DNA from 2 places in the Streptosporangium sandarakinum genome. Region 1 is predicted to be linked to the other one. Evidence: riboswitches for the same ligand, from Rfam matches in the RefSeq annotation. Region 1 holds a riboswitch; the other holds the start of a gene.
What was found. Region 1 has a riboswitch for glycine ahead of gcvT (glycine cleavage system aminomethyltransferase GcvT). Riboswitches for the same ligand answer to the same signal wherever they lie in the genome.
Positions count from the first base shown of each region.

Region 1 (11,175 bases):
CCAGTCGGCGAGGAGGATCCCGGCGTTGAGGTACGTCTCGGCGTCCTCGCGCCCGCCGCCGGTGATGATCGTCCGGTACAGGCTCATCCGCAGCAGCCGGTTGCCCAGGTCGAACTCGGTCAGGCCCGACCAGGCCAGGTGGACGGGCAGGCTGACCACCCCGGTGGCGGGGCCGCGCAGGTCGGCGAGGGAGTCGGGCACCCGGTGCGCCACGCCCTCCCAGCGGGACGGAAGCTCGCTCACGGCCGGCTCACTCCCGGCCCGCGGTGTGCTCGCGGCGGTCCCGGCTCACGGCGTGCTCGTGGCGGCCCCGGCTCGCGGCGTGCTCCTGGCGGTCCTGGAGCCTGGCCAGGCGGCGGGTGGAGGGCAGGTCGTGCCGGCCGGAGACGAACTCCTGGAAGGCGATCTTCGCGCGGATGACCGGGTGCCGCCAGCGCTTCTCCCGGTGCACCGCCCTGGCCATCTTCCGGGGCCGGGGCCGCCGGGAGCCGGGCGCCATGAACCAGTGCGCCCACGGCGAGCCCGGACGGGCCAGCCGCACCGCCCCCACGATCAGCAGCGGCGGCAGGAACAGGCCGGCCAGACCGGTCCAGATCTTCCCCTTGAGGAGGGTGACCACGGCCAGCACGAGGTTCGCCACGATCGCGCCGGCGGTGAGCCACGCCCCGCGCGGCGTGCCGTCGGAGTCCTCCCAGCCCAGCGGGCGCAGGCCGGTGAGGAGCAGACCGGTTATCGCGATCGCGGTGAACACCGCGTCCACCGACGCCCGCCCCTCCTCCTCCCAGTAGACGTCGCGGAGGTGCAGGATCAGCGCGAACTCGTCCAGGATCAGGGCGGCCCCCACGCCGAAGACGGCGGCGGTCACGGCGTACCAGCCCTGGGAGATGCCCGAGACGACCAGCCCCGCCACCCCGCCCAGCAGGGTCAGCACCACGCCGAACACCACGTGGTGGATGTGCATGTCGCCGACGCTGACGTCGCCGAACCAGCCGATCTTCGCCCGGATCAGCCGGACGTTGATCCTGGTCAGCACGAACGCCACGATCAGCGCGACGAAGAAGCAGAACAGCGGCAGCCGTCCCGTGTCCAGGATCCTCTCGCGGAAGAAGTCGTCCATCGATTCATCAGACTATGCAAGGAATCTCCACGGTACGGCTGCCCCGCCGTACGGCCGGACGAAGGCGCACGTTTCCCCCGGCAAGGGATTTCGCTCGGCGGGCACGGCCGGTTAGGCTGGCCACGGCACCGATGAACCCGTGCGGGAGAGCGTCCTGACATCCAGACCAGGACCCCTGAAGGAGCAAGCCCTCCCCGCGAACCTCTCAAGGCAAAGGACCGTGCGGGTAGGTGATCTCTGGAAAGCAGGCCACGTGGCCTCGCCGAAGGTGAAAGTCCGGCAAAAACCGGGCGAAGCTCTCAGGCATCAATGACAGAGGGGGAGGATGCTCTCATCCGTCCCCTGCCTGAGGTGCGAACATGTCCCGACCCACGCCGCTGCGCGGCGTCCACGAGGCTCTCGGCGCCACCCTGACCGACTTCGCGGGCTGGCTGATGCCGCTGCGCTACGGCAGCGAGTCCGCCGAGCACAACGCGGTCCGCCAGGCGGCGGGCCTGTTCGACCTCTCCCACATGGGCGAGATCTTCGTGACCGGCCCGCAGGCCGGTGAGGCCCTCGACTACGCGCTGGTCGGCCACCTGTCGGCGCTGGAGCCGGGCCGCGCCCGCTACACCATGATCGTCGACCCGGACGGCGGCGTGCTGGACGACCTGATCGTCTACCGCCTGACCGCCGACGAGTTCATGGTCGTCGCCAACGCGTCCAACTACCCCCGGGTCGCCGCCGAGCTGACCGGCCGGGCCAAGGACTTCGACGCCGCGGTGGACGACCGCTCCGAGCAGTACGCGCTGGTCGCGGTGCAGGGCCCGAACTCGCGCGCCATCCTCGGCGGGCTCACCGACGCCGACCTCGACGGCCTGAAGTACTACGCCGGCCTGCCCGCGACCGTCGCCGGGATCCAGGTCCTCATCGCCCGCACCGGCTACACCGGTGAGGACGGCTTCGAGCTGTTCGCCGCCGCCGGTGACGCCGAGCCGCTGTGGGCGGCGCTGACCGAGGCGGGCGGTCCGCACGGTCTGGTCCCGGCGGGTCTGTCCGCCCGCGACACGCTCCGCCTGGAGGCGGGCATGCCGCTGTACGGCAACGAGCTGACCGCCGGGCTGACCCCGTTCGACGCCGGGCTCGGCCGTGTGGTGAGGTTTGACAAACCGGGCGACTTCGTCGGCCGGGCCGCCCTGGAGCCTCTCAGGGACGTCCCGCCCGCGCGCCGCCTGGTCGGACTGATCGCGACCGGCCGCAGGGTGCCCCGCCACGGCTACCCGGTGGTCGTCGCCGACGACGGCACCGTCGTCGGCGAGGTGACCAGCGGAGCCCCGTCCCAGACCCTCGGCCGGCCCATCGCCATGGCCTACGTGGACAGTGACCGCTCCGAGGGTCTGGCCGTGAGCATCCGGGGTACCCATGAAGCGGTCGAGGTCGTCGACCTGCCTTTCTACAGGAGGAAAAAGTGAGCAGCATTCCCGGTGACCTGCAGTACACCAAGGAGCACGAGTGGGTCGCGGGCATCGACGACGGCCTGACCCTCACCGTGGGCGTCACGGCCTACGCCGCCGAGGCCCTCGGTGACGTGGTCTACGTGCAGGTCCCTGAGGTCGGCTCCACCGTCGCCGCGGGCGACGCGGTCGGCGAGGTCGAGTCGACCAAGTCGGTGAGCGACATCTTCGCCCCGGTGGGCGGCGAGATCACCGAGATCAACGAGTCGGTCGTGGACGACCCGTCGCTGGTCAACAGCGACCCCTACGGCGAAGGCTGGCTCTTCCGCATCCGCATGGAGGGCGAGCCCGAGGACCTCCTGTCCGCCGAGGAGTACGGCGTGCTCACCTCCGGTGAGTCCTGACCTCCTCTCACCAGAGCCGTGACCACGCGGGCCGCGGGGCGCGCGTGGTCACGGCGACGCAAGCAAGGACCAGATCAATGGCGATCAGCGTCTTCGATCTCTTCAAGATCGGTATCGGCCCGTCCAGTTCGCACACCGGCGGCCCGATGGCCGCGGCGCACAGGTTCGCCCGCGGCCTCGCCCAGGACGGACTGCTGGAGAAGACCGCGCGGGTCGAGGCGATCCTGTACGGCTCGCTCGGGCTGACCGGCAAGGGCCACGGCAGCGACAAGGCCGTCCTGCTCGGCCTGTCGGGCGAGAAGCCCGAGCTGGTGGACGTCGACACCGTCGACGAGCGGCTGGCCGCCATGCGCGAGAGCGGGACCGTCCGGCTGTACGGCTCGCACGAGATCCCCTTCGTGGTCGGTGAGGACCTCGTCTTCGAGCGGAAGATCTCGCTGCCGCACCACCCCAACGGCATGCGCTTCACCGCCTTCTCCGAGGCGGGCGACACTCTCCGCGAGAAGGTCTACTACTCGGTGGGCGGCGGGTTCGTGGTGGACGAGAACGCCACCGGCGCCGACCGGATCAAGCCGGACGACACCGCGGTGCCGTACCCCTTCACGACCGGCGCCGAGCTGCTGGCGCACTGCGCCGAGACCGGCCTGTCGATCTCCGGGCTGATGATGGAGAACGAGAAGGCGTTCGGCCGCTCCGCGCAGGAGATCCGCGACGGCCTGCTGAACCTGTGGCGGGTCATGGGCGAGTGCGTGCGGCGCGGCATCGACAAGGAGGGCGTGCTGCCCGGCGGGCTGAAGGTCCGCCGCCGGGCCCACCAGCTCCACCGGCGGCTCAGCGGCGAGTCGCCCGAGCGGGACCCGCTGCAGGCGATGGACTGGGTCTCGCTGTACGCGCTGGCGGTGAACGAGGAGAACGCGGCCGGCGGCCGGATCGTCACCGCCCCGACGAACGGCGCCGCGGGCATCATCCCGGCCGTGCTCACCTACTACCACCGGTTCACGCCGACGCCCGGCGAGGACGGCGTGGTGCGCTTCCTGCTCACCGCCGGGGCGATCGGCGTGCTGTTCAAGGAGAACGCCTCCATCTCCGGCGCCGAGGTCGGCTGCCAGGGCGAGGTCGGCTCGGCCTGCTCGATGGCCGCGGCCGGGCTCACCGAGGCACTGGGCGGCACCCCGGAGCAGGTGGAGAACGCCGCCGAGATCGGCATCGAGCACAACCTCGGCCTGACCTGCGATCCGATCGGCGGGCTGGTGCAGATCCCGTGCATCGAGCGCAACGCGGTGGCCTCGATCAAGGCGATCACCGCCGCCCGGATCGCGCTGCGCGGCGACGGCCGGCACTTCGTCTCGCTGGACAAGGCGATCAAGACGATGCGCGACACCGGCCGGGACATGCTCGACAAGTACAAGGAGACCAGCCGCGGCGGGCTCGCGGTGAACGTCATCGAGTGCTGACCCGCCACCGGGCCCGGCAGGGGTCTCCCCCGCCGGGCCCGGTCCGGTCGCCGGGACGGCACGGCGGACGGGCCTTCCCGCCGGATTCGATCCGGTGGCCGGGGCGGCACGGCGGACGGGTCTCCCCCCGCCGGTTTCGGCCTGAGTTCCCCGCTCTCCGGACCGGGTTTCCCGCCCTCCGGACCGGCCGCCGCGCGGGGACGTCTCCGGCGCGAGACCACCGAATCGGCATAAAAGCCACCTTCTCGCACCTGATCTTCGCCGCGCGGCCTATGCTGGTTGGCTCGTCGCGGAGGTCCCGGCCGCAGGGGCCTCCCGCCCCAGACGAACCCGGGAGGTCGGAAGGTGTCAGCGGGAGTACGTCCGGACCGCCGTTCCCCGCGCATCCTCCGCTTCCTCGGCGCCCACCGGATATTCCTGGCCGCGCTGCTGGCCGGGGGCGCGCTGCGGGCCCTGGCCGTGCTCGGCTACCGCCCGGCCCTGTGGTTCTGGGCCGACTCCTTCGTCTACCTCAACGGCGGCCTCGACCCGCGGCCCATGGAGTCGCGGCCCGCGGGATACTCGCTGTTCCTGTGGCTGCTGCACCCGCTGTCCAGCGTGCCGGCCGTCGTCGTGGTCCAGCACCTGCTGGGCCTGGCCACGGCGGCCTGCGTCTACCTCGTGCTGCGCCGGCAGGGCGGCCTGCCCGGCTGGGGCGCCACGCTCGCCGCCCTGCCGGTCCTGCTGGACGTCCACCAGGTCCAGCTCGAACACCTCGTCATGGCCGACTCCCTGATGGAGTTCCTCGCGGTGCTGGCCGTCACGCTGCTGATGCGGCGGGAGCGGCCGGGCGTCCGGGCCGGTCTGCTCGCCGGGCTGCTGCTGGCCGCGGCGACCGCCACCCGGACGATCGGCCTGCCGCTGACCGCCGTCGTCCTCGTCTGCCTGGTGATCCGCCGGGCCGGCTGGCGGGCGGTCACCGCCACCGCCGTGGCCGCCGCGCTGGGCCTCGGCGCCTACGCCGCCTGGTTCCGCTCCGAGTACGGCACCTACGGGATGACCCGGGGCAACGCCTTCCTGTACGCGCGCACGCTCACCTTCGCCGACTGCGCGAAGATCAGGCCGGCCGGCCCGGAGGCCGCCCTGTGCCCCGACGAGCCGGTCAGCGAGCGCAAGGCCCCGCCGGTCTACATCTGGGACGGTTCCTCCCCGCTGAACAAGGTCAAGGGGAGCTGGGCCGAGCGCGACCGGCTCGCCGGCGACTTCGCCGCCCAGGCCATCAGGGCACAGCCCCTCGACTTCCTGCGCACCGGCCTGACCGACGTGGTCCACATCTTCGACTGGAACCGCCGCGTCTACCCCACCCCCGGCCCGCAGAGCGCCTACGTCTTCCCGGAGACGGCCAGGCCCTTCCCCAAGGGGACCGCCTCCCAGGGCCGGACGGCCGAGGAGATCACCGTCGCCTACCAGGGCGCCTCCGGCCGGCCCGTGCTGGCCGAGCCGTACGCCGGGCTGCTCCGCGACTACCAGCTGTACGGCTACCTGCGCGGCCCGTTCATCGCCGTGATCATACTGATCGGCCTGGCCGGCGTCCTGGCGCGCATCCGGCGGCTCGGCGGCGCCGTGCTGCTGCCGTGGGCGGCCGGCGCGACGCTGCTGGCGCTGCCGCCGTTCATCGCGGCCTTCGACCACCGGTACGTGGTGCCCGCGCTGCCGTTCGCCTGCCTGGCGGCCGGGCTGGCCTTCTCCCGGGCCTCCCGGGAGGCCCGGGACGCGTCCGGCCCGGCGGTCCCGACGGCCGGGTTGAGCGACCTGCTCGTGCATCCGCTCCCGCCCGCGGCGGCGGGGTCGCCCATGACGGCCGGCGCGTTCCCCGGTGCCTTCCCCGGCGCCTTCCCCGGTGCCTTCCCGGATGCGGGTGACCGGGACCCGTGGACGGACCGGCCGGCGGCGCCCGCCGCCCCGGCCGGGTCCCGGGCCGGAGGGTCAGCGCCGTCCGACGTGCAGCCGGACGACCGCCCCGAGATCGTCGTCGCCGACCGTCCGGCGCACCTTGCCGACCGCGTCGCGGTTCAGCCGCGCGACGAGCTTCGCGAGATCCGACGACGGCCCGCAGGTCACCGAGATCCGCAGCCGGTCGCATTTGACCCACCGGACGCGGATCCGGCTGAGCCCTTCGATTTCTTTAAGCGCAACCCCCAGCATGGCGGTCGCGCTGCCGCTCCGGCTCCCCCATCGTCCCAGCCCCACGGCCCGGATCAGCCAGCGGATCGACAGCAGCGCCAGCGCCGTCAGTAGCAGTGCGGCCGCCCACCCCGCCCACGGGTGCTCGGCCGCGTGGGCGGGCAGCCCGCGGGGCAGCAGGCGCTCCCCACGCGGCCAGGGGAGCCTGCCCTCCCCGCGCAGGAAGCCGTAGAGGCCGGCCACGGCCAGCGCCAGCCCGACGACGGCGAGCCCGACGCGGTTTCCCCGGTACGGCCTCATCCGCGACCCCCGTCCATCCGTCTCCCCCGTCCGCCGGCCATCTAGAGCCTCCGCCTGCGGAGCCGTACCACGATCTCCCCCTCGGAGATCGCGCCCAGGCCCGCCAGCCGGTCGCCCACCACCGTGCCGACCTGGCGGAGCAGGGGGCCGGTCCGCTCGGCGCCGCTGATGACCGTGATCTCGATGTCCCGCGCGCCGAGGCGCACCCGCGCGCCGGTCACCTCGTCCACCGACTCGGCCGCCGCCCGGAGCGTACGGCGCAGCGCGCTCCTGGTCAGGCCGATGTACAGCCGCGGGTCGGAGGTCTCCAGCGGCACCAGCCGGGTGCGTCCCGGCAGCAGCGCGAGGGTGAGCAGCGCGGCGCCGGCCACGATCGCGCCCAGCGAGACGAGGATCACGGCGGGGTCCGACCAGGCGGCGGCGCCGGGCCCGACGGCGATCCTCCGGTACGGCACCCGCCCCAGCGGGTGGTCCGTCACCATCCCGACCGTCACCCCGGCGGCGGCCGACAGCGCGGTGGACGTCATCAGGGCGACCACCACGCCGGCCGGGCTCCTGGCCGGGCGGAACAGCCGTACAGCCCGGCGGCGGGCGGCGTGCTGCTGCTCCTCGGCCGTCGTCCCCCCGACCCCCGCGGTCTCCTGAAGGCTACTCGTCACGCCCCCAGGCTTAACCGGCCGGAGGCCCTCGCGCGGGCCGCGACCTGCCATTTTCATGATCTTGGGATCGCCCTGGCGGGAGACTTTACCGCCGCCCAGTGAACATGAATACTACTCACGTTCGGTGTAGCCGGGTTATCCTGCGGTCATGGACGACCGTCAGCGCTACGACCGGGCCACCGCGCACCTGGACCCCCCGTTCGCCGTCCTCGACCTGGCGGCCATGCGCTCCAACGCGGAGAGCATGGTCCGGCGGGCCGGCGGCAAGCCGATCAGGGTCGCCAGCAAGTCGATCCGCTCCCGCCCCGTCCTCGAACGGATCCTCGCCATGGACGGCTTCGCCGGCATCATGGCCTTCACCCTGCCCGAGGCCCTCTGGCTCGTCTCCACCGGGCTGCGTGACGTGCTCGTGGCCTACCCCACCGCCGACCGCGCCGCGCTCGCCGAACTGGCCGCCGACGGCCGCGCGGCCCGGGAGATCACGATCATGGTCGACCACCCCGACCACCTGGACCTCGTCGAGTCGGCCGTGGCCGGCGTCCGCGACCGCCACGAGATCCGGGTCTGCCTGGACATCGACGCGGGGTTCGTCGCGCTCGGCGGCCGGCTCCGGGTCGGCGCCCGCCGCTCCGCCGTACGCGAGGCCGACCAGGCCGCCGACCTGGCCGCCGACATCGCCAAGCGGACCGGCTTCCGCCTCGTCGGGCTGATGGCCTACGAGGCCCAGATCGCCGGGGTCGGCGACGCCGCGCCGGGCAGCCCCGCCCGCACCCGGGCGATCCGGTGGATGCAGGCCAGGTCGCGGCGCGAGCTCGTCTCCCGCCGGGGCCGCATCGTCCACGCCGTCCGCCAGGTCGCCGACCTGGAGTTCGTCAACGGCGGCGGCACCGGCAGCATCGAGAAGACCGCCCGCGAGAAGGCCGTCACCGAGATCGCCGCCGGATCCGGCTTCTTCCATCCCCGCCTGTTCGACTTCTACCGCGGCTTCACCGGCCGGCCCGCCGCGCTGTTCGCCCTCTCGGTCGTCCGCCGCCCCGCCCCCGGCGTCGTCACCGTCCTCGGCGGCGGCTACCACGCCTCCGGCGCCCCCGGCCCGGACCGCCTCCCCCAGCCGTATCTCCCCTGCGGGCTGCGCTACGACCCCGACGAGGGCGCCGGGGAGGTCCAGACGCCCCTCCTCGGCCAGGCGGCCGAGGACCTGCGCGTCGGCGACCGCGTCTGGTTCCGCCACGCCAAGGCCGGCGAGCTGTCCGAACGCTTCGCGCGCCTGTACCTCGTCGACGGCGAGAAGATCGTGGAGGAGGCGCCCACCTACCGCGGCGAGGGCCGGACCTTCCTCTGAGACCGGACCCGCGGCCTTCGCGGCGCGGTCCGCGAACCTTCCCGGACCGCGCCGTGAGCCTTCCCGCGCGGCCCGGACGGCGAGCCCGTGGAGCGCCGACCGGCCGCGCCCCGGGCCGGGCCGGGTCAGCGGGCCGGGCCGGGTCAGCGGGCCGGGCCGGGCCGGGTCGCCGGCGCCGGCCGTACGGTCCGCCGGGTCAGCGGCGGCGACGCCGCCAGAGCAGGACCGCCGCACTGACCGCGAGCACCGCCCCCACACCCACCAGGATCGGCCCGAGCTCCGGCTGCTCCCCGGCCCAGAGGTCCTCCGACTCCTCCCCCGGCCGCACCGGCCGCGGGTTGAGCCCGACCGCCTCACCGACCCGCTCGCCCACCGAGACCAGGAACCTCCTGGCGTCCGACTCGGCCTTGGCGACCGTCCGGCGCGCGACGTTCTTCGGGCTCACCCGATCGGCGATGGCATCCACCGTCTGGGCCAACTCGGCACGGGTCCGCGCGATCCGCCGTTCCAGCTCCATGGGATCGGTGTCCGCCATGGCTCTCCTCTCATCGCCCTTGACATCGATCAGTCTGTCAGGTCCGTCCCCCCGACGACACTTCGGGCCGACCGGTAAGTTGACCCGGGAACGATTCCACGGAGGGACACAATGAAACTCGAGCCCGGCGACGCCGCCCCGGACTTCGCCCTTCCCGCCGCCGACGGCACGACCGTCTCCCTGGAGGGGCTGCGCGGCAGGCGGGTGATCCTGTACTTCTATCCCGCCGCGATGACCCCGGGCTGCACCAAGCAGGCCTGCGACTTCCGCGACAGCCTCGACTCGCTGGCCGCCGCCGGCTTCGCCGTACTCGGTGTGTCGAAGGACTCCCCCGCCAGGCTGGCGAAGTTCGCCGAGCGCGACGCGCTGACCTTCCCGCTGCTGTCGGACCCGCAACTGGAGGTCCACAAGGCGTACGGCGCGCACGGCGAGAAGACGATGTACGGCAGGACCACCGTCGGGGTGCTGCGCTCCACCTTCGTCATCGACGCCGACGGCAAAATCGAAAAGGCCCTCTACAACGTGAAGGCGACCGGCCACGTGGCCCGTCTCCGCCGCGAGCTGGGCGTCGACCAGTAGCCCTTCCCCTTTTACAGCCATTCGAGCGCACCCCGGGGATTGTCGGTCGCACCGCCCGTCCCCGGGGCGTGCCCATCGAATATGAATACGCCCCCGAAATGCCGGCCGAGGCGGCGGCGAAATCCCTCGGCGTCACCGAGGTCCCCCGCCGCCTGGGCGTGACCGTCGCCGGAGGCGACCACGCCCACATCAGCCGCCGGCCGAAACGCTTCGGGATCGACGCGTCCCATTTCCTCGGCCAGGCTCACCACGGGGAGGCCGCTCGTCCCGGCGTCTGTCACCGGGCCGGATCCTCCGCGTGCTCCCACCCGGCTCCCACCGGATCAAGCCCCCGTGCTGCGCCGGGCACCGCGGGAAGTGGGCGCGCCCTACCGGTGCGAGGGCTGTAAGATCGGGGGAGCCTGGCCGGGCCGGGCCCTGACCCCGCACGTCGGCCACATCAACGGCGACCGGCTCGACAACAGAATAAAAAACTTGCGATTTCTCTGCCCGAACCGCCATTCTCAGACAGGGAATCTCGCAGGAAAAAGCAGGGGCCGTAGCCCAACGGTAGAGGCGGCAGTCTTAGGAACTGTACAGAGCGGGTTCGAATCCCGTCGGCCCCACAAAGAATGGAAAGCGATTCGGCGGTCCTCAGGTCCGTGGATCCCGCCGTGACCGTCTCACCGCAGGACGCGTTCTTCATCGAGCACCCCCGGAGGAAGAAGGGCGCGAGGTCGCGGTCCGCGGCCATCCGTGAGGCGCCGCGACCGCCGCGTGAGGCGACCCTCGGGGAGGAGCGCGCCGCCGCCCCTCCCGAACACCTCCCCGCACTCCGCCCGCCGCGCCGTACCGCGCCGGGTGGGGCCGGTCGGCGATGGGCCCCATCCGTACCCGCCGAAACCCGGCCGTGAATGACGGGTGGGGCCGTGAACAGGATCTCCGCGCGGTGATCACTCTTGTCACCAAATCGTGAAAATTCATCTTTTGACCGAAATATTGACGGCGATCTTACGGCAGGGTCAAATCCTCTCAGCCCCAGTGCTACCGACGAGTCCCTCCCCTCCGCCGTTCACCTCGCCAGGCGCGCAGCGTGCGTGGACGCGCTCCGGGACTCGCCACCACGCACCACGGCGGACCACGGACACCCCTCCGAAAAGATCCCGTGGCCGCCGCTCAGCAAAGGAGCACCCGCGTGAAACGCTCTGTC
Region 1 is NZ_CP192034.1:1,703,159-1,714,333, reverse strand. It holds gene ACQP10_RS08130 (hypothetical protein) at 1-243, opposite strand, end outside; gene ACQP10_RS08125 (hypothetical protein) at 251-1,117, opposite strand; glycine riboswitch at 1,250-1,348, shown strand; glycine riboswitch at 1,349-1,443, shown strand; gene gcvT (glycine cleavage system aminomethyltransferase GcvT) at 1,477-2,568, shown strand; gene gcvH (glycine cleavage system protein GcvH) at 2,565-2,954, shown strand; gene ACQP10_RS08110 (L-serine ammonia-lyase) at 3,032-4,408, shown strand; gene ACQP10_RS08105 (glycosyltransferase 87 family protein) at 4,754-6,685, shown strand; gene ACQP10_RS08100 (DUF6286 domain-containing protein) at 6,913-7,530, opposite strand; gene ACQP10_RS08095 (amino acid deaminase/aldolase) at 7,679-8,872, shown strand; gene ACQP10_RS08090 (DUF3618 domain-containing protein) at 9,069-9,407, opposite strand; gene bcp (thioredoxin-dependent thiol peroxidase) at 9,519-9,986, shown strand; gene ACQP10_RS08080 (hypothetical protein) at 9,998-10,234, opposite strand; partial or broken gene ACQP10_RS08075 (HNH endonuclease) at 10,320-10,469, shown strand; tRNA gene ACQP10_RS08070 (tRNA-Leu) at 10,519-10,591, shown strand.

Region 2 (11,175 bases), 1.9 Mb from region 1:
CCGGGGAGATATCCGGGCTCCTGCTGGAATTACACGCCTCGTTGCTGCGTTCCGGCGTTCGAGGGGCCCTGGGCCGGTGAGCCCTGGCCGGACGGCCGTAGCCCCCCGGATGTTACGTTGAACGAACCGGTCGAAATCCAGCGAAGATGGAGCAGCCCGTGTTGCAGATGGAGGTCGTGGGCGTTCGGGTTGAGATGCCTTCCAACCAGCCCATTGTTCTGCTCAAGGAGGCACATGGGGAGCGCTATCTGCCGATCTGGATCGGCATGACCGAGGCCACGGCGATCGCCATGGCCCAGGCCGACGAGCCGCCGCCGCGGCCGCTCACCCATGACCTTTTCCGCGACGTGCTCGACGCCCTGGGCGTCCGGCTGAGCACCGTCAACATCGTCGCCCTCCGGGACGGCATCTTCTTCGCCGATCTCGTGTTCTCCAACGGGGCCGAGGTCAGCGCCCGCCCGTCGGACTCGATCGCCCTCGCGCTGCGCACCGGCGCCCGCATCTTCGCCAGCGAGGACGTGGTCGCCGAGGCCGGGGTGGTCATCCCCGACGACCAGGAGGACGAGGTGGAGAAGTTCAGGGAGTTCCTTGACACAATCACGCCCGAGGACTTCGGCCGCGCGGGGTAGGTATTTCGGTGCATTTACGCTTCACGACGCGCCGGGTGGGGTCGTTGACTGGGCTTGGCCCCGAGCCTACGGTGCAAGTGAACCCCGGGGCCGCGCGTAAACCCCCAGATCAGGCCGCGGGATGAGAGAAAGCCGGAGGTCCGCGTGGCGGTCAGCAGCGGCGAGGGTAGAAACGCCGATCAGGATGACCCGGGACGGCGCGGGAAGGCCCACCAGCGTGCGGGTGAAGAGGGCCTGCTGTTCGACGGGGCACCGGTGAACCCGCCCGCCGACATCGGCTACCGCGGCCCCACCGCCTGCGCCGCCGCCGACATCACCTACCGCCAGCTCGACTACTGGGCCCGCACCGGGCTCGTCGAGCCCACCGTCAGGGCCGCCCAGGGTTCCGGCTCCCAGCGACTGTACGGCTTCCGCGACATCCTCGTCCTCAAGGTCGTCAAACGCCTCCTCGACACCGGCGTCTCCCTCCAGCAGATCCGCATCGCCGTACAGCACCTCCGTGACCGCGGGGTCAGCGACCTCGCCCAGATCACCCTGATGAGCGACGGGGTCAGCGTCTACGAGTGCACCTCGCCCGACGAGGTCATCGACCTCCTCCAGGGCGGCCAGGGCGTCTTCGGCATCGCGCTGGGCCGCGTCTGGCAGGAGGTGGAGGGCTCCCTGGCCGATCTGCCAGGCGAGCGCGCGGAGGCGTCCCAGAGCCCTTTAGGCGATCATCACGCGGATGAACTGGCCCGCCGTCGCAGAGCCCGGCGGACCGGGTAAAGTTGGTCTGGCCGCAGACGCCGTGCGGGAGAGTCCCCGGCTGGACCGGGGCGCCGAAGGAGCAACCCTCCCCGGAATCTCTCAGGCACCCTGTACCGCACGGACGAGGCGACTCTGGAAAGCAGGTGCGCCCGCCAGGCGTGTCTCACCGACGGTGAAAACCCTCCCCGGCGGGGAAGGTGAAGCTCTCAGGTGGAGATGACAGAGGGGGAGATCCGGCATACGCCCGCGCTCAGCGCCGGTCTCCACCAGCCCCGGGAGGCTTTCCATGACCGACCTGTCACCGCTCGGTGAGCTCAGCTCCCCGCCGTTCTCCACCCGCCACATCGGCCCGGCCGACGACGACCAGGCCCGCATGCTGGAGACCGTCGGCTTCGCCTCGGCCGCCGACCTCCTCGCGGTGGCCGTGCCGGAGGTGATCCGCACCGCCGACCGACTCGATCTCCCGCCGGCCGCGAGCGAGCCGGAGGCCATCGCCGAGCTGCGGGCCCTCGCCTCCCGCAACACGGTGCTCACCTCGATGATCGGCCTGGGTTACCACGACACGATCACCCCGGCCGTCATCCGCCGCAACCTTCTGGAGAACCCGGGCTGGTACACCGCCTACACCCCCTACCAGCCGGAGATCTCCCAGGGCCGCCTGGAGGCCCTGCTCAACTTCCAGACGGTCGTGACCGACCTGACCGCCCTCGACGTCGCCGGCGCCTCCCTGCTCGACGAGGCCACCGCCGTCGCCGAGGCGATGACCCTGGCCCGCCGCGCCGGCAAGGCCCCCTCCAACGTGTTCGTCGTCGACGCCGACGCCCTGCCGCAGACCAAGGCCGTGCTCGCCACCCGCGCCGAGCCGCTCGGCATCGAGCTGGTCGAGAGCGACTTCACCGCCGAGCTGCCCGACTGCTTCGGCGTGCTCGTGCAGTACCCGGGCGCGAGCGGCCGGATCAGGGACTTCCGCTCCATCGCCGACGCCGCCCACGCCCGCGGCGCCCAGGTCGTCGCCGCCGCCGACCTGCTGGCCCTCACCGTGCTGACCGCCCCCGGCGAGATGGGCGCCGACATCGCGGTCGGCTCCACCCAGCGGTTCGGCGTGCCGATGGGCTTCGGCGGCCCGCACGCCGCCTACATGGCGGTCCGCGACGGTCTGCAGCGGCAGATGCCCGGCCGCCTGGTGGGCGTCTCCCAGGACGCCGACGGCCGCCCCGCCCACCGCCTCGCACTGCAGACCCGCGAGCAGCACATCCGCCGCGAGAAGGCCACCAGCAACATCTGCACCGCGCAGGTGCTGCTCGCGGTGATCGCCGGAATGTACGCCGTCTACCACGGCCCCGAGGGGCTGCGCCGGATCGGCCGCCGCGTCCACCGCCACGCCGTCGTGCTCGCCGAGGGCCTGCGCCAGGCCGGCGTCGAGGTCGTCCACGACGCCTTCTTCGACACCGTGCTGGCCCGCGTGCCGGGCCGCGCCGCCGAGGTCGTCGCCGCGGCCCGGGACAACGGCATCAACCTGCGGCTGGCCGACGACGACCACGTCGGCGTCTCCTGCGACGAGAAGACCGAGCTGCCGCACATCGAGCAGGTGCTGGCCGCCTTCGGCGTCAGCGGCGCGGTCCTGGCCGACCTCGACGCCTCCGCCCACGACGCGCTGCCCGCCGCCCTGACCCGGACGAGCGACTTCCTGACCCACCCGGTCTTCCACAGCCACCGCTCCGAGACCGCCATGCTGCGCTACCTGCGCAGGCTGCAGGACAGGGACATCGCGCTCGACCGGTCGATGATCCCGCTGGGCTCGTGCACCATGAAGCTCAACGCGACCACCGAGATGGAGCCGATCACCTGGCCGGAGTTCGCCGGCCTGCACCCCTACGCCCCCGCCGAGCAGGGCGCCGGCTACGCCCAGCTGGTCGGGGAGCTGGAGGGCTGGCTGGCCGAGGTCACCGGCTACGACGCCGTGTCGATCCAGCCCAACGCCGGCTCCCAGGGCGAGTTCGCCGGCCTGCTCGCCATCCGCGCCTACCACCGGGCGCGCGGCGAGTCCGGCCGCGACGTCTGCCTCATCCCCTCCTCCGCGCACGGCACCAACGCCGCCAGCGCCGTCATGGCCGGCATGCGGGTCGTCGTGGTCGCCTGCGACGACGACGGCAACGTCGACCTCGACGACCTCGTCGCCAAGATCGAGAAGAACCGCGACCGGCTCGCCGCGATCATGGTGACCTACCCGTCCACGCACGGCGTCTACGAGGAGGGCATCACCCGGATCTGTGAGCTGGTGCACGAGGCCGGCGGCCAGGTCTACGTCGACGGCGCCAACCTCAACGCGCTGGTCGGCCTGGCCAAGCCGGGGCAGTTCGGGGCGGACGTCTCCCACCTGAACCTGCACAAGACCTTCTGCATCCCGCACGGCGGCGGCGGCCCCGGCGTCGGGCCCGTCGCGGTCCGCGCCCACCTCGCCGAGTACCTCCCCGGTCACCCGCTGCGCGACGGCTCGCCGGTCGGCCCGGTCTCGGCCGCGCCGTACGGCTCGGCGGGCATCCTGCCGATCTCCTGGGCCTACATCCGGATGATGGGCGCCGAGGGTCTCCGCGCGGCCACCGAGCAGGCCATCCTGTCGGCCAACTACCTCGCCCGCCGCCTGGCCCCGCACTACCCGGTCCTCTACACCGGCCGCGGCGGGCTGGTCGCACACGAGTGCATCATCGACCTGCGCCAGATCACCAAGGAGACCGGCGTGACCGTGGACGACGTGGCCAAGCGCCTCATCGACTACGGCTTCCACGCGCCGACGATGTCCTTCCCGGTGGCCGGCACGCTGATGATCGAGCCCACCGAGAGCGAGGACCTGGCCGAGCTCGACCGGTTCTGCGACGCCATGATCGCGATCCGCGGCGAGATCGCCAAGGTCGCCTCCGGCGAGTACGACAAGAAGGACAACCCGCTGCGCAACGCCCCGCACACCGCCGACTGCCTGGTCACCGACGACTGGAACCACCCCTACGGCAGGGTGGAGGCGGCCTACCCGCTGCCGTCGCTGCGCGAGGACAAGTACTGGTCGCCGGTCCGCCGCATCGACCAGGCCTACGGCGACCGCAACCTCGTGTGCTCCTGCCCGCCGCTGTCGGCCTACGAGGACTGACCCGCGAGGGGGCGCCGGTGTCTGGACCGAGGAGTGAGCGAGCGAAGCGAGCGAGTGACGAGGGAAGGCACCGGGCAAGAGCCCCCGAGCCGCGACACGTAGCGTCGCCATGAATACCGTGAGGGGGCGCCGGTGTCTGGACTGAGGAACGCAGCCGCGAAGCGGCGGAGTGACGAGGGAAGGCACCGGGCAAGAGCCCCCGAGCCGCGACGCGCAGCGTCGCAATGAGCCCGTGAGGGGGCGCCGGTGTCTGGACTGAGGAACGCAGCCGCGAAGCGGCGGAGTGACGAGGGAAGGCACCGGGTCTGAGCCCCCGAGCCGCGACGCACAGCGTCGCAATGAACACAGCGAGGGGGTCCCGGCGCCGGCCCGGGGCTTCCTCGCCGTCGCCCCGGCGCCGTTCGGGGAATGATCGACAAGAGATGCCGGCACCGTCCGTCCGCGGGACGCGGGACGCCCCGAGTCGTTAGGCTCGGGGCGTTTCCCTCACCCGGAGAGGACCCCGCATGCCAGAGGTGGACACGCGTCCCTTGGAAACGGCGCGCAGGCTGGCCGAGGACGGCGACCTGGACGCCGCCGCGGCGATCTTCGCGGAGCTCGCCGCCGACCCCGCCGATCCCGACCGCGCCCAGGCGGCGGTGGGGCTCGCGGTGGTGCTGGAAGAACGCGGCGACGTGCCCGGCGCCCGGTCGGCCGCGCGCACCGCGCTGGCGACCGGGCACCCGGAGTTCGCCGCCCAGGCCGCCTGCCTGCTCGCCCGCAGCTTCGAGCGCGAGGAACTGCCGGACCAGGCGCGGGCCGCCTGGCAGGCCGCCCTCGGCATCGGCAACCCGGCCTACGTGCCGCTGGCGCACATGGCTCTGGCCCGGCTGGCCACGGGGGACGAGGAGGCCGAGGAGGCGCTGCGCGCCGCACTGGCCACCGGGGACCCGGAGATCGCCTCCCGGGCGGCTCAGCGGCTGGCGGAGTTCTTCCTCCAGGAGGGCGAGGCGGGGCAGGCCGCCGACGCGGTCCTCGCGGCGCTGGCCGTACCCGACGTCGCCGACGCCGCCCGGCTGCGGGTGCTGCTCGGCATCGCCCACCTCGACCTGGCGTGCGCGGAGTTCGCCGCCGCCGTCGAGGAGGACGGCGACGTGGAGACCAGCGCGCTGGCCATCGAGCTGCTGGCCCGCACGCTCCCGCTCCGGGGCCGCGACGAGGACGCCGAGCGGGTGTGGCGCTACGGCCTGGACGGCGACGCCGACCTCGCCGCCGAGGTCCGCCTCCGGCACGACCGCGACATCTGACGGCCCCTTCCCCCGGGGACGCGGCGATCGGAGCCCCCGGGGGAAGGGCCACTCCCGTGTCCCGCCCGCCGGTCCCTTCCGGCATCCGCCCGCCGGTGTGTCTTCGCCCGTCGCGCCGTTCCCGCCCGGCGGCGTGCGAAGGTGACCTGCGAAGATATGTGATCGGTCGCCGGCCCGGCCACGCCGGCGAACCGATCGTTCACGGCCTGCAGGCCGTCCGGAAGGAGAAGACGATGGGACCGAGCAAGCTGCTGCACAACCACCACCACGACCACGGCGCCGGGACGATGGACCGGCCCCGCGCCTACGACGTCGTGACCGGCGTGGGGATGCTGGGACGGCGGCGCGAGGCGTTCACCCGCCTGGCCGCGCTGTCCGGGGTGCGCCGGGGCGACCGGGTGCTCGACGTCGGTTGCGGCACCGGCTACCTCACCCGGATCATGGCCCCGGTCGCCGGCCCGGAGGGGCACGTGACCGGCGTCGACCCGTCCGAGGCCATGATCGGCCACGCCCGCCGCCGCGCCCCGGCCAACTGCTCCTACCTGGTGGGCGAGGGACAGCGGCTCGACCTGCCCGACGCCTCCTTCGACGTGGTGGTCTCCAGCCTGGCCGTCCACCACGTGCCGGCCGCCGAGCGCGGCGCCGCCGTACGGGAGATGTTCCGCGTGCTGCGGCCGGGCGGGCGCCTGCTGGTCGCCGAGTCCCGCCGGCCCACCGGCCGCCTGACGGCCCGGCTCGCCGACGCGCTGGGCAGTCCCGCGATGCGGCACGACCCGCGGGAACTGCTCGGGGACCTCATCCCGGCCGCCGGGTTCCGCGTCGAGGAGGAGGGGGAACTGCCGGTCCTGCTCTACTACGTCCGGGGCTCGCGGGCTTAAGCCCGGTCTTCCCTCGTCGTTCGCTCGCTGCGCTCTTTGTTCATTGCGACGCTGCGCGTCGCGGCTCGGGGGCTCTTGTCCGGTGCCTTCCCCCGTCACTCCGTCGCTCCGCTCCTGCGTTCCTCAGTCCAGACACCGGCGCCCCCTCACGGCTCTCCTCGGTCCAGACACCGGCGCCCCCTCGCTGTGTTCATTGCGACGCTGCGCGTCGCGGCTCGGGGGCTCTTGTCCGGTGCCTTCCTTCGTCACTCCGTCGCTCCGCTCCTGCGTTCCTCAGTCCAGACACCGGCGCCCCCTCACGGCTCTCCTCGGTCCAGACACCGGCGCCCCCTCGCTGTGTTCATTGCGACGCTGGCGCGTCGCGGCTCGGGGGCTTGGGTCCGGTGTCTTCCCTCGTCGTTCGCTCGCTGCGCTCGCTCGCTCCTCGGTCCAGACACCGGCGCCCCCTCGCGGGGTCAGTCGCGGGTGCGGCGGCGGCCCAGTGCGTGGGCGATGTTGACCGTGACGATGCCGCCCCAGGCGAGCAGCAGCCCCGCGGCCCCCGCCTCACCCGCGGCGATCGCGGTCAGCGGGACGCCGATGCCCAGGGAGCCCAGCGCGATCGCCACCGTCCCGTCGCCTTTGCGCCGGCTCCTCGGTGACTGGGGGTCGGCGTCCGCAGCGCGCACCTCGGCACGAACCTCGGCGCGCACCCGGGCGGCGATGGTGGCGTCGATCCGGTCGACGAAAGACTCCACCAGCGCGGCCTCGTACTCGGGACCCAGGTCCCGGCGGGCCTCCAGAGTGGCGCGCATGTCCTGTCGGATATCGTGATGCTCCTGCACGCTTCGATTCTCTACCCGATTCCGGCTCCCGGGATCGGCCTTTAGGACGACATCCGTGTCCCTGCGCCAAGCGACCACCCTGGAGATCCCGACCCCGCACGGCCCGGCCGTGGCCGAGATCGACGGGATCGCCCGTCCGCGCTTCCTGCTGGTGCTCACGCACGGCGCGGGCGGCGGGGTGGAGGCCCCCGACCTGCTGGCCGTACGGGACGCCGTGACGCCGATCGGCGGCCTGGTCGCCCGGGTGACGCAGCCGTTCCGGGTGCGGGGCGCCCGCGCGCCGGGCTCGGCCGTCAAGCAGGACGAGGCGTGGACGACCCTGGTGGCCGCGCTCCGCGCCCGCCACCCGGATCTGCCGCTCGTGCAGGGCGGGCGGAGCAACGGCGCGCGGGTCGCCTGCCGTACGGCGCGGCAGGCCGGGGCCGGGGCGGTCGTCGCGCTGGCGTTCCCGCTGCACCCGCCGGGCAAGCCGGAACGCTCCCGCGCGGGGGAGTTGCGTGCCGCCGGGGTGGACGTCCTCGCGGTCAGCGGAGACCGCGACCCGTTCGGCGTGCCCGAGGCAGCCGACACCGCCCGGCTGGTGGTGCTGCCGGGTGAGAGTCACGAGTTCAAGAAGGACCCCGGCCGGGTGGGCGAGGCCGTCGCGGAGTGGCTCGGCGCGAGGATGCCGCCGGCCCCGGTATGACTCCCGATGCGGGAAGGTGAGGGATCAGGACACCCCGGCCAGCGGCCGATGCGGCTCGATGACGGCGCCGTCGGGGAGGAGCTCGCCGGTGTCCTCGAACAGCACCACACCGTTGCACAGCAGGGACCAGCCCTGCTCGGGGTGCGATGCCAGCGTGCGGGCGGCCTCGCGGTTCTGCGCGTCGGCGGACGGACAGGACGGCTCATGCGGGCACATCGGCGTGCCTCCGGATCTCTCTTCTCGGCTCGCCGGGACCGTTCCGCCGGACGACCGGCGTCGGGCTCCGATACCCGCGCATGCGGGACGAGCGTCTGGTGGACATGTATGGTCGTGCGCGTCTCGGCGCTGAGGCGCGCACATCAGGCAGATCAAGTGTGCGATCCGCACGCCCCAGGCGACATAGCCCGTTAGGACTGTTTGCACCCTGAACAGGAGTGGGCCCCGCCGGTATGTCGAGGGTGTGTTCTATGACACAGCATGCCTTATAGGAAGATACCCGGCCAACCTCGACACGCCTGGGACCAGGTAAAATCCCTCGCCCGTGCGGGAGGCGGGGCGGCCGGCCGGCATCGCCGCCTTGACGCCGCCCGCATCCCCGGCCGCGCGGGAGGCGGAGCGGTCAGCGGGCGGCCAGCCCGGTCAGGAGCGCCTCCAGCCCGACCTCGAAGTCGGCGTCGGACGCCGGGTCGCCGCCGCCCGCCGACGGCGGGCGCCAGGGCTCGTCGTCCTCGCCCATCGGCTCGGCCCAGCCCGACTGCTGCACCTCCACCGCCACCGCGCCGAAGACGTAGGCGCGCAGCGCCCGGACGGCCTGCGGCGCGTCCGGCAGCCCCGCCTCGGCGAGCTGGTCGGTCTGCTCGCGCAGCGCCATCGCCGCCCGCCCCTTGGGGGGCCTGGTGAGCGCCAGCGCCAGCACGCCCGGGTGCTCCCGCAGCAGGGCCCGGCTGGCCCGGCACCACTGCCGGGCGCCCTCGCGCCAGTCGGGGGAGGGGTCCACGTGGACGGCGGTGACGTGCTCGGCCAGCGCGTCCATGAGGGCGTCCTTGCCTCGGGGCAGGTGGTGGTAGATGGCCATCGCCTCCACCTGTAGGGCGTCTCCCAGCCGGCGCATCGTCAGCCGTCGCAGGCCCTGGGTGTCGGCGATGTGCAGGGCGGCGTCGATGATGCGTTCCCGGGACAGGGGGATGGGCGGTCGTTTGGCTGGCATGGCGGCCATCCTGCCAGCCGTGACCTTACTGCGTAAAGGCAGGCGCGCCGTGGCGCCGGTCCCTGGATGTGTGGGTCGGACGGGAACGGCGTAGGCTACGAGCCGTGATCAGCCGGGGAACGCCCGGCGATAGAGAGAGGGCAGACGATGGCGTTTTTCCGACCGGGCGTGAGCCGGGAGGCGGAGGTTCGCTACCACGCTGACCAGGAGGTCGGGAAGAGCTTCCCCGAGCTCCTGAGGAAGGCGCGGGCCGCCGAGGCCGAGCTGCGCCGCGCCCAGGCCGCCGGGGTCTCCACCGAGGAGCTGCGGGTCGCGGCCCGGGCCTTCGACATGGCGCTCACCGCGGCGCTGCGTGCCGCCGAGGCCAACCAGCGGGCGACGTTCGGCGTCCGGTCCTACGACGACCGGATCCGCCGCCGCAAGGCCAGGGCCACCCCCAAGGGCGCCGAGTGGACCGACGAGGTCAACCGGTTGCGCACCCTGCGTGAGCGCAACCGCCTGACCGGTCTCATCCGCGTCCCCCGGCCGGCCGGCTGGGTGGGCTGACGCCCGCACGCCCGGCCGCCTCCCGTGCGGCCGGGCGTCTCCCGCACAGGCCGCCGTCTCGTACGGCCGGCCGCCTCCGCACCCGTCGCGCCCTTCGCGGCGGGTGTTTTCATGCCGGGAAACCCGTATATTCCATTGCGGTTATATATCCGGGAGAGTATGTTCAGGGGGTGTCATCACCGCTCGACGTGCTCGCCGAACCCGTCCGGCGCCGCATCCTCGACCTGCTCCTGGAGCGTCCCCGGCTGGTCGGGGAGCTGACCGACGAGCTGGGCCTGACCCAGCCCGGCACCTCCAAGCACCTGCGGGTGCTGCGCGAGGCCGGCCTGGTGACGGTGCGCCGGGACGCCCAGCGCCGGTGGTACGAGCTGCGCCCGGAGCCGCTGAGCGAGCTCGACGCCTGGCTCGCGCCGTACCGGCGGCTGTGGGCCGGCCGCCTGTACGCTCTGGAAGATCACCTCGACGCGATGCCGGACGAGGACGGCGAGCCCTGTCCGAAGGAGTCCCCGTGAACGAAACCCCGGTGTCCCCGACGTCCTCGCGGTCCCCGGAGTCCCCGGTGAACGAGACCCTGGCCGTGGACGGCGACCGCACCGTCCTGCGGATGGAGCGCCGCCTGGGACACCCGCCGGAGAAGGTCTGGCGGGCCGTCACCGACCCCGCGCACCTCGCCCAGTGGTTCCCCGCCCACGTCGAGGCGGACCTGCGGGCCGGAGGAAGGATCCGCTTCGACCCCGGCGGCGGGCACCCGCCGACGGACGGCGTGATCACAGAGTTCGACCCGCCGCGGGTCATCGCCTACACCTGGGGCGACGCCCTGCTGCGCTGGGAGGCGCGGCCCGACGGCGCGGGCACCCTGCTGATCCTCACCCACACCTTCGCCGACCGCTTCGGCGCGGCCAGCTTCGCCGCGGGCTGGCGGACGTGCACCGGCATGCTGGTCCAGGCCCTCGACGGCGGGCCCGTCCGCGCGCCCGGCCGCGCCGAGGGCCTGCACGAGGAGCTGGTCGCGAAGTTCGGCCTGGACGAGGGGACGAGCGAGGACGTCGCGGGCGGCTGGCGGGTGCGGTTCGAGCGTCAGCTCGTCCGCCCGGCCGAACGGGTCTGGGCCGAGCTGCACCCGGGCACCGCCCCCACCCCCGGCGAGGCCGTGCCGGTCGGCTTCACCGTCCCCGGGGTCACGCCGGGGGCGGTCACCGAGGTCCGCGCTCCCGACCTGCTGGAGTACGGC
Region 2 is NZ_CP192034.1:3,650,058-3,661,232, forward strand. It holds gene ftsR (transcriptional regulator FtsR) at 1-80, shown strand, start outside; gene ACQP10_RS16765 (bifunctional nuclease family protein) at 159-629, shown strand; gene ACQP10_RS16770 (MerR family transcriptional regulator) at 774-1,394, shown strand; glycine riboswitch at 1,410-1,502, shown strand; gene gcvP (aminomethyl-transferring glycine dehydrogenase) at 1,663-4,518, shown strand; gene ACQP10_RS16780 (hypothetical protein) at 5,025-5,804, shown strand; gene ACQP10_RS16785 (class I SAM-dependent methyltransferase) at 6,038-6,682, shown strand; gene ACQP10_RS16790 (hypothetical protein) at 7,138-7,476, opposite strand; gene ACQP10_RS16795 (alpha/beta hydrolase family protein) at 7,586-8,191, shown strand; gene ACQP10_RS16800 (DUF5999 family protein) at 8,216-8,407, opposite strand; gene ACQP10_RS16805 (TetR/AcrR family transcriptional regulator C-terminal domain-containing protein) at 8,811-9,398, opposite strand; gene ACQP10_RS16810 (hypothetical protein) at 9,546-9,944, shown strand; gene ACQP10_RS16815 (ArsR/SmtB family transcription factor) at 10,115-10,456, shown strand; gene ACQP10_RS16820 (SRPBCC family protein) at 10,453-11,175, shown strand, end outside.
Region 2: it holds a riboswitch for glycine, as region 1 does, so the genes downstream of both, gcvP (aminomethyl-transferring glycine dehydrogenase) here and gcvT (glycine cleavage system aminomethyltransferase GcvT) in region 1, are expected to answer to the same signal.